DNA from 3 places in the Pseudomonas sp. Marseille-QA0332 genome. Region 2 is predicted to be linked to each of the others. Evidence: riboswitches for the same ligand, from Rfam matches in the RefSeq annotation. Region 2 holds a riboswitch; each other region holds the start of a gene.
What was found. A riboswitch is a leader RNA that binds a small molecule or an ion and turns the genes downstream of it on or off. The one in region 2 is predicted to bind cobalamin.
Positions count from the first base shown of each region.

Region 1: another riboswitch for cobalamin. It lies ahead of cobO (cob(I)yrinic acid a,c-diamide adenosyltransferase); the one in region 2 lies ahead of ACY8GK_RS06090 (ABC transporter substrate-binding protein).
Region 3: another riboswitch for cobalamin. It lies ahead of cobW (cobalamin biosynthesis protein CobW); the one in region 2 lies ahead of ACY8GK_RS06090 (ABC transporter substrate-binding protein).

Region 1 covers NZ_CM143106.1:372-4,839, forward strand. The annotation lists gene hda (DnaA regulatory inactivator Hda) at 1-334, shown strand, start outside; gene ACY8GK_RS00010 (C40 family peptidase) at 460-1,098, shown strand; gene ACY8GK_RS00015 (C40 family peptidase) at 1,235-1,774, shown strand; cobalamin riboswitch at 1,909-2,126, shown strand; gene cobO (cob(I)yrinic acid a,c-diamide adenosyltransferase) at 2,270-2,881, shown strand; gene ACY8GK_RS00025 (cobyrinate a,c-diamide synthase) at 2,878-4,173, shown strand; gene bluB (5,6-dimethylbenzimidazole synthase) at 4,170-4,468, shown strand, end outside.
Region 2 covers NZ_CM143106.1:1,287,922-1,292,389, reverse strand. The annotation lists gene ACY8GK_RS06100 (ABC transporter ATP-binding protein) at 1-67, opposite strand, end outside; gene ACY8GK_RS06095 (FecCD family ABC transporter permease) at 64-1,080, opposite strand; gene ACY8GK_RS06090 (ABC transporter substrate-binding protein) at 1,077-2,090, opposite strand; cobalamin riboswitch at 2,214-2,409, opposite strand; gene ACY8GK_RS06085 (DUF1624 domain-containing protein) at 2,472-3,650, opposite strand; gene ACY8GK_RS06080 (GNAT family N-acetyltransferase) at 3,958-4,468, opposite strand, start outside.
Region 3 covers NZ_CM143106.1:986,280-990,747, reverse strand. The annotation lists gene cobN (cobaltochelatase subunit CobN) at 1-350, opposite strand, end outside; gene cobW (cobalamin biosynthesis protein CobW) at 354-1,421, opposite strand; cobalamin riboswitch at 1,518-1,716, opposite strand; cobalamin riboswitch at 1,832-2,046, shown strand; gene ACY8GK_RS04845 (cobalamin biosynthesis protein) at 2,281-2,712, shown strand; gene cobM (precorrin-4 C(11)-methyltransferase) at 2,740-3,489, shown strand; gene ACY8GK_RS04835 (response regulator transcription factor) at 3,939-4,468, shown strand, end outside.

The DNA.
Region 1 (4,468 bases), 1.3 Mb from region 2:
TCGCCTGCGCGACAGCGGCAGGCGGCTGCTGCTGGCGGCATCCAGCTCACCCAGGGAGCTGCCCATCAAGCTGCCCGACCTCAAGTCGCGACTGACCTTGGCGCTGATCTTCCAGATGCGTGCGTTGAGCGACGAAGACAAGCTGCGCGCCTTGCAGCTGCGGGCGTCACGACGCGGCCTGCAGATGACCGACGAGGTTGGCCACTTCATCCTGACCCGAGGCACTCGCAGCATGAGCGCGCTGTTCGACCTGCTGGAGCGTCTGGACCAGGCCTCGTTGCAGGCGCAGCGCAAGCTGACCATCCCGTTTCTCAAGGAAACCCTGGGCTGGTAGGACCGCAAAAAAACCTTCGAACGCGAGCTGACAGAAAAGTCACATTTTTTTCCATAAAATTTGCAAATAGATTTTCTCAAAGGCATAGTGCGAGCCTTTCTATCAACACAGACACGGTCGTGCCCATGCTCAGTCGCTTCGCACCCCTCGTGCCACTTGCACTCGTGACCCTGCTTTTTGGCTGCGCGGCTCAAGGCCCGGTTTCCCAGCCCCAGGATCACCCCCCGGTCACTGCACAGCTGCATACCCCGGCCAAGGCTTCCGCATCGACCGTGTTCGGCGAGCAAGCAGAAGCGGCCGAAGACGAAGTGGAACCGTTCTCCAGCGCCAGCAAGCCGTATCAGCTGCCCATGCTCGCCGACAGCATTCTCGAGCGTGGCAAGGAACTGATCGGTACGCGCTATCGCTTCGGCGGTACCTCCGAGCAGTCGGGCTTCGACTGCAGCGGTTTCATCGGCTACCTGTTCCGCGAAGAGGCCGGCATGGACCTGCCGCGCTCGACCCGCGAAATGATCAAGGTCGACGCCCCCAAGGTTTCGCGCAACAAGCTCAAGCCAGGTGACCTGCTGTTCTTCAGCACCAATGGCCGTGGACGCGTGAGTCATGCCGGCATCTACCTGGGCGACAACCGGTTCATTCACTCCAGCAGCCGTCGCAGCGGTGGCGTACGCATCGACAGCCTGGGCGATCGCTACTGGAGCAAGACCTTCATCGAGGCCAAGCGCGCCCTGGCCATGGCGCCGACCAACCTCGCACGCAACTGACGACAAAGGTCATGGTCCAACCACGGCGGCGGTGCTGAAAAGCTCGCCGCTGTGCGTATTTACAGAAAGCGTCTAATCTAATTTCTCAACTCTTTTCGGCTATTGCCCGAACGGCTCAGACAGGAAGCTCTGAATCATGGCGATGTTGGCGCGCTTCGCATTCCTTTCCCTGGCAGCCTTGCTGGCTGCCTGCTCCAGCCAGGCACCGGCCCCCGCGCCGGCCCCCATGCCCAAGCCCCAGGCCGTCCATGCCGCGCCGTCGTTCTCACCCGTGGCCGAGGACGTGCTGTTCCGGGCGATCGGCCTGGTCGGCACGCCTTATCGCTGGGGCGGCAACACACCCGACTCCGGATTCGATTGCAGCGGCCTGATCGGCTATGTCTACCGGGACGCCGCCGGCATCAGCTTGCCGCGCTCGACCCGCGAGATGATCGGCATGCGCGCGCCTACCATCGACATGGGTGCCCTGCAATCGGGTGATCTGGTGTTCTTCGCCACCAACGGCGGCTCGCAGGTCAGCCATGCCGGTATCTACGTCGGCGAAGGACGTTTCGTTCACGCGCCGCGTACCGGCGGGACGGTACGACTGGACTACCTGTCCAACAGTTATTGGCAGAAGGCCTACCTGCAGGCCAAGCGGATCATTCCATCCGGCCATCTGGCCCAGAATCCCTGATCCGCAAGCCGCAAGCCGATCGTGTCGAGCTCGCTCCGGCGCCGGTCTTGAAGATGGAGTCGCTGGCCAAGGCGACTCGGTCTGCTTCGACTTGCCGCTCGCCGTCCATTGACGCTCCGCCAGCAACCCTCTAACCTTCGCCGCGTGTTTCAGGTGCCCTGCGAGCCGCCGCTCGGCAGGGTGAAACTGGGAAGCCGGTGGACGCTCTTGCAGCGTGAGTCCGGCGCTGCCCCCGCAACGGTAAGCGAATCGAGCTCGCGCACGGCCACTGGGCATCGCCCCGGGAAGGCGCGTGAGCCTGGGCCAACACCCCTTCGCAAGCCCGGAGACCGGCCTGTCACTGCCAACGGCATCACGGAGGGTGATGTGCGGAGCCCTGCGACGCTGGTCGCAGCCCCTGCGCGTTCTCCATGAGCCAGCCATTCATCTGTCGCCTCCTGGTACTGCTCGCCTGTCTTGGCCGGTCGGTGTGGCGGCAGCCTGCGGAGAACTTCGATGAGCGAATCCACCGACCGTGACCAACGTCACCTGGCGCGCATGCAGCGCAAGAAGGCGGTGATCGACGAGCGTATCGCCAACGCCCCGAACCAGTGCGGCCTGCTGCTGGTGCTGACCGGCAACGGCAAGGGCAAGAGCAGCTCGGCGTTCGGCATGCTCGCCCGCGCCATGGGGCATGGCATGCGCTGCGGCGTGGTGCAGTTCATCAAAGGTCGCCAAAGCACTGGCGAAGAGCTGTTCTTTCGGCGTTTCGCGCCAGAGGTGCGCTACCACGTGATGGGCGAGGGCTTCACCTGGGAAACCCAGGACCGCCAACGCGATATCGCCGCGGCCGAGGCTGCCTGGGCCGTGTCGCGGCAAATGCTGCAGGATCCGTCGATCCAGTTCGTCGTGCTCGACGAGCTGAACATCGCGCTCAAGCATGGCTATCTCGACCTCGATCAGGTGCTGGGCGACCTGCAGGCGCGGCCGCCCATGCAGCATGTGATCGTCACCGGTCGCGGCGCCAAGCCGCAGCTGATCGAACTGGCCGATACGGTCACCGAGATGGGCATGGTCAAGCATGCCTTCCAGGCCGGTATCGGTGCGCAGAAAGGCATCGAACTGTGAGCCGGACGCGACACTGCCCGGCGGTATTGATTGCCGCGCCTGCCTCCGGGCAGGGCAAGACCACCGTGACCGCCGCCCTGGCCCGCCTGCACCGCAACCTCGGGCGCAAGGTCAGGGTGTTCAAGTGCGGGCCGGACTTTCTCGACCCGATGATCCTGGAGCGCGCCAGTGGCGCGCCGGTGCGCCAGCTGGACTTGTGGATGGTGGGCGCCGAGCAAAGCCGCAAGCTCCTGTGGCAGGCCGCCGCCGAGGCCGACCTGATCCTCATCGAAGGGGTCATGGGCCTGTTCGACGGCACCCCCTCGAGCGCCGATCTGGCACGTCATTTCGGCGTTCCGGTACTGGCCGTCATCGATGGCACGGCCATGGCCCAGACCTTCGGTGCGCTGGCCCTGGGCCTGGCACGCTACCAGGCCGACCTGCCGTTCGCCGGGGTCCTGGCCAACCGGGTCGGCAGCCTGCGCCATGCCCAGTTGCTCGAAGGCAGCCTGACCGAGGGCTTGCGCTGGTACGGCGGCCTATCACGCGAGCGCGGCATCGAACTGCCCAGTCGCCACCTCGGATTGGTGCAGGCCAGCGAGCTGAACGACCTGGATGCACGGCTCGACGCCGCCGCCGATGCCCTTGGCGCCAGCTGCGATGCGACGTTGCCGCCTGCGGTGGCGTTCCAGGCGCCGCTAGCGCACACGCCCGTGCCAGCCCTGGCCGGCGTGCGCATCGGGATCGCTCGGGACGAGGCCTTCGCCTTTCTCTATGGCGCCAATCTCGACCTGCTGCGCGAGCTGGGCGCCGAGCTGGTGTTCTTCTCGCCGCTGCATGATCGGCAACTGCCGAGGGTCGACAGCCTTTACCTGCCTGGCGGCTATCCGGAGCTGCATCACCAGGCGCTGGCCGCCAACGTGCCGATGCTCGAGGCGATCCGCGACCACCATGCCCAGAACAAACCTTTGCTGGCCGAATGCGGGGGCATGCTCTACCTGCTCGACGGGCTCACCGATGTGGCCGGCGAGCGCGCCGGGCTGCTTGGCTTGCTGCCTGGCGAGGCCGTGATGCAGAAGCGCCTCGCCGCCCTGGCCCTGCAAGCGGTCGAACTGCAGGAAGGCACCTTGCGCGGGCATACCTACCACCATTCGCTGACCGAGACCCCGTTGCAACCTGTCGCCCGCGGCCAGAGTCCCAACGGTGGACGGGGCGCCGAGGCGGTCTACCGGCTTGGCCGGCTGGTCGCTTCCTACGTGCATTTCTACTTCCCTTCCAATCCGGACGCGACGGCGGCGCTGTTGCGACCATGAACGACCAGGCTTTCAGTGCTGCCGAGCGGGCAGCGGTGTACCGAGCCATCGGCGAGCGCCGGGACATGCGTCACTTCCGCAGCGGGCAGGTGCCACCGGAGCTGCTGGCGCGCCTGCTGGCCGCGGCGCACCAGGCGCCCAGCGTCGGGCTGATGCAGCCCTGGCGTTTCATCCGGATCAGCGACGCGGCACTGCGCGCCAGGATCCAGGCCCAGGTTGAAGAAGAGCGCATACGTACTGCCCAGGCCCTGGGCGAGCGCTCCGAGCAGTTCATGAAACTCAAGGTCGAAGGCAT
Region 2 (4,468 bases):
GCACTCGATAGCCCAGCCCCTGGCAAGCGAGTGGCGCGGTCGGGGTCGCGGGCATCATGGCAGTCATCGCGGACTCCTGCGGCTGACCAGGATCAGGGCGAAGACGGGCGCGCCGATCAGCGCCGTCACCACGCCCACCGGAATCACCTGGCCGGGAATCAAGGTTCGGGAAAGCACGTCGGCGGCGATCAGAAACAGCGCGCCGCCCAGCGCGCTGGCCGGCAGCAGGCGACTGTGGCCGGGGCCCAGCAGCAGGCGCAGGGCATGGGGGATCACCAGCCCGACGAAGCCGATCGCACCGACGATCGACACCATCACCGCGGTGACCAGCGCGGCGCAGGTGATCAGCAGCAGCTGCACCCGGCGTACGGCAATGCCCAGCGAAGCGGCCGAATCGCTACCGAAGGTGAACGCATCCAGCGCGCGTCGGTGCCATAGGCACATGGCCAGGCCGGCGCCGGCCACCGGCACGGCCAGCCATACCGATGGCCAGCGCACGCCACTGAGATTGCCCAGCAGCCAGAACAGGATTCCGCGCGCTTGCTCGGCGCTGGCCGACTTGGTCACCAAGAACGCGGTCAAGGCATTGAACAGTTGCGAGCCGGCGATTCCGGCGAGGATCACCTGGGCATTGCCGTTGGCTGGGCCGCTGGCACGGGCCAGCAGCAGGACCAGGGCAAAAGCGGCCAGCGCGCCGAGGAACGCGCCGCCTGATAGCGACAGCGCGCCGGCGCCCAGACCCAGCAAGGCGACCAGCACCGCGCCGGTCGACGCGCCAGCGGACAGGCCCAGCAGGTACGGCTCGGCCAGCGGATTGCGCAGCAGCGCCTGCAGGATCACGCCGCAGGTCGCAAGGCCCGCGCCGCAGGCGGCAGCCACCAGGGTCCGGGTCAGCCGGTAGTTCCAGACGATGCCTTGGTCGATCGGATCGACCAGGTAGCCGGCATGCCACAGCTGGTTGGCCAGCACCTGGTAGATGACCGTGGGCGTCATGCGGGTTTCACCGATGCCGATGCCCGCCAGCAAGGCCAGCGACAGGGCACCGAGGACCAAGGCGGCACGAATGAACAGGCGCATCATGGCTGTGGCGCTTTACCCGAGGAAAATGCCGCGGCGAGCGTCTCCAGGCCGCTGAACAGACGCAGGCTGGCCTGCATGGCATGGGCGTCGAGCACGATGATGCGGTCGTGTTTCACCGCGTCCATGTTGCGTGTCACCGGATCGTTGCGCAGGAATTGCAGTTTTTTCTGGAAGTCATCGGCAGGGAAGCGGCGACGGTCCATGCGCGCGATCACCAGCCAGGTAGGGTTGGCCTTGGCCAGGGTTTCCCAGCCGACGGTAGGCCATTCCTCATCCGACTCGACGACATTGCGCACCCCAAGACTCTGCAGCATGAAGTCGGGAATACCCTTGCGTCCCGCGACATAGGGGTCGATATCCAGGTCGGCGCTGGAGAACCAGAACAAGGCAGTGGTGTGGGACAGGTCCTTGCCGGCGAGGCTGGCCTTGGCCTTGGCGAGCCTGGCCTGCAGCGCCTGGTTGAGCGCCTCGCCACGATCCTGCACGTCGAAGATCCGTGCCAGCTGGCTGATGCTGCGGTACACGGTCTCGATCTGGAACGGTTGCAGGCGGGTGCCGTCGGCGCCGACCAGGTTGTCCTTGCCCTCGCAGTCGGAAGGCATGAGGTAGGTCGGGATATTCAGCTCATGGAATTGTTCACGGGTGCCGACCACTCCCTGCGCACCGACCATCCATTCCAGCTGCACCGCCAGTAATTGCGGGCGCTTGCCGATCACCGCCTCGAAACTCGGATCGTTGTCGGCCAGGCGTTCGACCTTGGCATCCTGGGCCTTGTACTGCGGCAGCACATCGTTGAACCACAGCGAGGTACCGACCAGCTTGTCGCCTTGGCCCAGGGCGTAGAGCATCTCGGTGCCAGCCTGGCCGATCGTGACGACACGCTGCGGCGCCTGCTGGAAGGTCAACGACATGCCGCAGTTATCGAGGGTCAACGGATAATGGGTACTGGCCGCCTGGGCCAGGCCGGTGGCGCCAAGCGCGGCGAGCAGGGTGACGAAACGGGGCAGCATGTGGGGCGATCTCCTATCGTGGGTGCACGGGACAGACGCACGGACAGGCATCGCCAGCCACACGCCCATGACGTGTGGCTGCACCCTGGACGGGTGGAGATGGCCATCCCGGACACCCCGCCGGTTGGTGAATGCGTGCCGGCAGGTCTCCTGACTGATGCGTCATGGCCCGACTTCGCCTTCCCGGGAATTGACCCAGTGGCATCGCTGAAGTGGGCTCGGCACCTACAGTTGCGGGGGCAGTTCCGTTTCGCTGCATACAGGCAGCCACGGATTCCCTGTTAGTTCCTTGACGGAAACCGGCGGCGGCATCTTAGACGGGCCAGGCGCATCGCGACAAGCCAAATGCACCTGTCCCAGCCCGTGGCACGCCGCCAGGGTTCAGAAATACTTCAGCCAGGCGATGTCGCGCCGGCGCGCCTTCAGCCGGGCAAACCAGCGCACGGGCAGGTACAGGACCACCGCCAGCGACACCGCGCCCAACCAGACCGCACCTACACTGTCGAAGCCGTAATAGTCGCCCTGGTCGAGACCGAACAGCGCGACACACACCAGGTAGAGCAGCTTGAGCACATACAGATGCAGCAGGTAGAAGAACATCGGCGCGGCCCCGAAGACCGCCAGGATGCTGATCCAACGCGTTTGCCCGCATCGCTCGAAGGCCCATAGCAGGAGCAGGCCGCAACCGAGGGTCAAGGCCAGGAACAGCAGCGAAGGCGGGTACTTGGTGATGTTGAGCAAGCTCATCAGCGTCTGCATGGTGTCGGCATGGACCTGCCAAGGTGCTTCGCCGTAGCCGTTGAGCAGACGCAGGAACAGAAACCCGGCCAAGGCGGCGGTGCCGGCCAGCAGCAGCCGCTTCTGGCGAAGGCCAGCCTGGCTGGCGCGGCCGAACCAGGGGCCAAGGCAATAGCCCAGGGCGATCACTCCGATCCATGGCAGGACCGGATAGGAAGTACGCAGGCGCAAGCTCTCGGAAACTTCGAGCCAGCCACGGTCATGCAGGATGGCCCATGGCACATGCATGGCCGAGCCGGACGGGAAGTGCAGTCCGTCGAGCAGGTTATGGCCGGCGACGATGGCCACGCCGAGCGCCAGCAGCCACCCGCGAGGCAGCCAGACCAGCGCGGACAGGGCGATCATGCTCAGGCCGATGGCCCAGATCACCTGCATGTAGATCACGCTCGGCGGCAACTGGAAGGTCCATGCGAAGTTCACCAAGGTGAATTCCAGCAACACCAGAACCAGGCCACGCTTGAACAGGAAGGCCGAGACATCCCCACGGCCCTGGTGCTTCTCGCCGTACAGCCAGGCCGACAGGCCGGTGAGCAGGACAAAGACCGGTGCGCAGAGGTGCGACAATGTCCGGCTGAAGAACAGCGAAGGCTCGGTGACGTCCACGGCCATCGGATCGCTGACCTGGCGATGCAGGAAGAAAGTCTCCCGGACATGGTCGAGCAGCATGAACACGATCACCAGGCCGCGCAGGGCATCGATGCTTTGCAGGCGTTGGGTGACGAGGGTCGAGGTAGGTGGGGGAGTGGCGCTTAGGCTTGTCATTGGAAGATCGCGGGCAAGAATGGAGATAATTGAAACGTTATCTTATAACTAATTTCATTTGACGGATAGACCCTGACGGGGTTGGGCTGCAATGTGGCCGTGTCGGAGCCGCCGCAGCATCGGATCGGCCGCGATAGGGCGCGCAGCGACCCAGGGGCGGGCAAGCGACAGAGTCTTGAACCGGGATATTCGCAGGGTTTGAGGGGGCCGCATCGCGGGCTATCGCGGCCGCTCCGGCGCGGACGAAGCGGTACGGTGGCCGTTCACCACCCAGCGTCGCGGATCGGCGCCCCGGCTATGGTCGCGCCTACACACCGCGCCGGCGCGAAACGCGCGCTTCGATGTTCCTGCGGCCAATCAGCAGTGGAGGTTTCTCCACCACCGGATCCTCGGCCAGCCACTTGTACATCACCAGGCAATCCACCAGGCCGAGGGTGGCATGACGATAGGCACGCGGCAAACGCCCGACGGTCTCGAACCCCAGCTTGCACCACAAGGCCACGGCCACTTCGTTGCTGGCGACCACGCTGTTGAACTGCAGGGCCAGGAAACCTTCCTGGCGGGCGAGCTTCTGCGAATGCTCGCAGAGCAGGCGCGCCACGCCATGGCCACGCGCCTGCTCGCAGACCATGTAGCCGCAATTGCCGACATGCGCGCCAGGGCCGGCGGCGTTTGCCTTGAGGTAGTAGCTGCCGAGCAGTTCGCCGTCCTGCTCGGCGACGAGGGTCCGCAAGGGCACGTCCAGCCATAACTGCCGCGCCTGGTCGAAAGTCATGGCAGGATCCAGCGCATAGGTTTCCCGGGCGCGCACGACAGCC
Region 3 (4,468 bases), 300 kb from region 2:
TCGTCGCCGGGCACCATGATCAGCTCGACCCCTCGACTGGCCAGTTCCACCAGTCGTTCGACGCCATAGCGCCAGTAGCCGACACCACCGTGCAGCGAGACCAGGATCAGCTTGGCGTGTTGCAGGACCTGATCGACGTAGAGATCGACCGAGGCATGGTTTTGCACCTGCATCGGATTGGCCAGGCGCAGGCTCGGATAATCGTCCGGCAGCCGTTCGGCGGTTTCGGCCAACAGCGCCAGGTGCGAGTCGCCGCTGCACAGGATCACCAGGTCCGCCGGTGTCTGGCCGAGATCGGCAATGCTGTCATCCGGCACGAAGCCGCCGGGCTGGGTCCGCAGCAGGTGCATCGATCAGGCCTCCAGGGCCTGGCGCAGGCGCGCCTCGAGCAGCGTCGCATCGAGTGCCTGGCCGATCAGCACCAGGCGTGTGACACGTGGCTCGTCCGGCCCCCAGGCACGGTCGAAGTGCTTGTCGAAACGTGTCCCCACGCCCTGGATCAACAGGCGCATGGGTTTGCCGGGAATGGCCGCGAAGCCCTTGGCGCGCAGGATGCCGAACTCCACCACCAGGCCCGACAAGGCGTCGAGCAGACGACGCTCGTCGGCTGGCGGAAGGTCGATGGAGATCGAGTCGAAAGCGTCGTGGTCATGCGCGTCATGGCTTTCGTCATCGTGGTGGCTGTCATGATGGGTACGCCGCGCGTCGATGTGCACCTCGGACTCGGCGCCCACCCCCAGCAGTACCTCCAGCGGCAGTCGGCCACTACTGGCCTCGATCACCTTGACCGCCGGCGGCAGTTCCTCGAGCACTTCGGCACGGACCTTGGCCAGGCCCTCGGCGTCGATCAGGTCCGCCTTGTTCAGCACCACCAGGTCGGCGCTCGCCAGCTGGTCGGCGAACAGCTCGTGCAGTGGCGACTCGTGATCCAGGTTCGGATCGAGCTTGCGCTGGGCATCGACCTGCTCGGGATAGGCCGCGAAGGTGCCGGCGGCCACGGCAGGACTGTCGACCACCGTGATCACCGCGTCGACCGTACAGGCATTGCGGATTTCCGGCCACTGGAACGCCTGGACCAGCGGCTTGGGCAAGGCCAGGCCGCTGGTCTCGATGAGGATATGGTCGAGATCGTCACGCCGGGCAACCAGCTCGCGCATGACTGGGAAGAACTCCTCCTGCACGGTGCAGCACAGGCAACCATTGGCCAGCTCGTAGACGCGCCCGCTGGCCTCCTCCTCGGTGCAGCCGATGCTGCACTGCTTGAGGATCTCGCCGTCGATGCCCAGCTCGCCGAATTCGTTGACGATCACGGCGATCCGCCGTCCCTGGGCGTTATCCAGCATATGCCGCAGCAGCGTGGTCTTGCCCGAGCCGAGAAAGCCGGTGACGATGGTGACGGGAAGCTTGGCCAGTGTTTTCATGTCGATGCCCTTGGCAGGATGGCGGGCATGCGGGACGACAGGCCCTGGCGCCATGAGGCCGGGCTGGCTCGTCACCGGGTCACCCCGCCCGGTTGAAGTCGCGAACGTGTCGAGGCAGGTCTCCTGGCTTGCACCTACCAGCCCTGGCCGGTCGGACCAGGCCTTCCCGCGCTTGCGTGCAGTGGCCCGGAGGGTCCTGTTGCGGTGACTACAGTTGCGGGGGCAGCCGCGGCTTCTACCGCGTTCCCGTCTTAGCTCCGACGCAGGTCGGAGAACCTCGAAGCGGCAAGGCTACGCAGTGCCCGGCGAGCGGTCAACTTCGAGCGACCCTCGCGCTGCGATCGGCGCGTCCGGCGCTCGCTCGGCGTCGGTGTCCGACTACCGATTGACGGCGCCCCGGGCGCGTGGTCTGCTACGCCATCGCGTCAAGCGGCCCTGCCAAGGGTGAAACGGGAAACCGGTGCGTCACGCGCCCCTGCGGGCCGGACGCCGCCGGTGCTGCCCCGCAACGGTCAGCGAGCGAAACGTCAAGGCCACCGTGTCCTGCCGACACGCGAAGGCGACGTTTCCAGGAGCGATGCTCCTGCTCGCCAGCCCGCAGATCGGCCTGACGCCCCTGGGCTTTGTACGAAAAGTCGCCGAGCGGCGATCAGGCAAGGCGAAAACAGGCGAGCAAGCGGAGCTTACTGTTGTAAATGAACATTCCGAGCCTGTTTTCAACGTAGCCTGATCGTCGCGTAGGCACTTTCGTATAAAGCCTGGAAAACCCGCGCTGGGCAGGCGCTCGCTTCGGCCTGGAGCATTGGCCCGGCCATGCCGCGCCTGCTCGTCATCCGCCACCCAGCAGAGGAAAGCGTTCATGCCCACCGCCGAGACGGCCTGGCCAGGAATCAGGCTGTTCGCCGGATTCGGTTGCCGCCGAGGCTGCCCGGCCGATCTTCTGATCGACCTGCTGCGATCGACCCTCGAGGCGCATGCGCTGCCACTGCGGGCGCTCGAAGGCCTGGCCAGCATCGACCTGAAGATCGGCGAGCCGGGGTTGCTGATGCTGGCCGCACGCCTGGACATACCGTTCGAATGTTTCGGCAGCTTGCACCTGGCCGCTTTCGAAGCCTCCCTGAGCCATCGCTCCAGCGCTGCCTGGCGGCACACGGGCTGCTGGGGCATCGCTGAAAGCGCAGCGCTGGCCGTGGCCACGCGCGCATGCGGCTCGGCCCAATTGCTGGTGCCGCGCCAGAGCGCTGGCCAAGCGACGCTGGCATTGGCCTGCAATGCCCCTTTTGCCAGATAATGGCCGCTTTGCCTGCAAGGACTTTTCATGACGGTCTACTTCATCGGTGCCGGCCCCGGCGACCCCGAACTGATCACGGTCAAGGGGCAGCGGCTCATTCGTCGCTGCCCGGTGATCATCTATGCCGGTTCGCTGGTTCCAGCCCAGGTGCTCGAGGGGCACCAGGCCAGCACGCTGATCAACAGCGCCGAACTGCACCTGGAGCAGATCGTCGAGGCGATGCGCGATGCCCACGCCCAAGGCCTGGACGTGGCGCGGGTACACAGCGGCGACCCGAGCCTGTATGGGGCCATCGGCGAGCAGATCCGGCATCTGCGAACACTGGGAATCGACTACCAGATCATTCCTGGCGTCACCGCGACAGCTGCCAGCGCCGCCCTGCTCGGCTGCGAACTGACCCTACCCGACATCGCCCAGACGGTGATCCTCACGCGCTATGGCGACAGCTCGCCAATGCCCGAAGGCGAGGCCCTGGCAGACCTGGCCAGACATCGCAGCACGCTGGCCATCCACCTGGGCGTGCGGCATCTCGAGCGCATCGTTGCCGAGCTGCTGCCGTTCTACGGGCGTGACTGTCCTGTCGCGGTGGTGCATCGGGCAACCTGGCCAGACCAGGACTGGGCCAGGGGCACGCTGGCGGACATCATCGAACAGGTACGCGCCAAGGGATTTCGGCGCACCGCGCTGATTCTGGTCGGCCACGTCCTGGGGGACGCGCCCTTTTCCGAATCCGCCTTGTACCGCGCCGGACATGCCCATCTCTACCGGCCCGGCTAGGTTTTTCCGCACTCGCCGGATGCCCTGTCACAGTGTTCGTGCGGGAAGTCGCCGAGCGGCGCCCAGGCAAGGCGAAACCAGGCAGGACGACGCGCTCACGCTTGGTAGACGAGCATTCGAGCCTGCTTGCAACATGGTGTGATCGCCGTTCAGACACTTTCCCGCACAGCCCAGGCCGCGGCCTCTATGGCCGCATGGCGCCGACCTGGCGCAGAGCCCCCGGCCAGCCTCGGCGTTCCTGGTGGCCTCTGCCCGGCGCGGTAACGATCTCGGCCGGCGAATAATTTGTAGGATTTTTCTACAAAACCGCCCTTCTTTTTCAACATTTCTATGCTAGCCATTATCAATACCGCGGATTCGACGTATCGTGCGCCGCACTGTAAGCAGTTACTGACAGATAGTTTCCTGGATAACTCGGGAAACGGATGAATTTCCGACAGGAGTTTCTCATGACAACTGTGCTGGTGGTGGACGACCACCCCACCGTGCGCCTGGCGGTACGCATGCTGCTCGAGCGCGAACGCTTCATCATCGTCGGAGAGGCCTGCGACGGCAGCGAAGCCGTGACCATGGCCCGCACGTTGAAGCCTGACGTGGTGATCCTCGACATCGCGCTGCCCAAGCTCGAAGGCATGGAAGTGATCAAGCGCCTCAAGCAGATGGAACCGCCGCCACGCATCATGGTGCTGACCGGTCAACCGGCCGACCTGTACGTGCGCCGCTGCCTGGATGCCGGCATCGCGGCGTTCGTCAACAAGGACGAAGACCTCGATGCGGTAGTGTTCGCGTTCAAGGCGCTGCTCAAGGGCTATTCGACCTTTCCGCAGATGTCGGTCAACAGCAATACCTTGGAAAGCGAGAACGACCGACTGGCCAGCCTTTCCAACCGCGAGGTGGAGGTCTTGCGCCGGCTCGCACGCGGCGAGAACAACAAGCACATCGGTGAGCGCATGAACCTCAGCGCCAAGACCATCAGCAC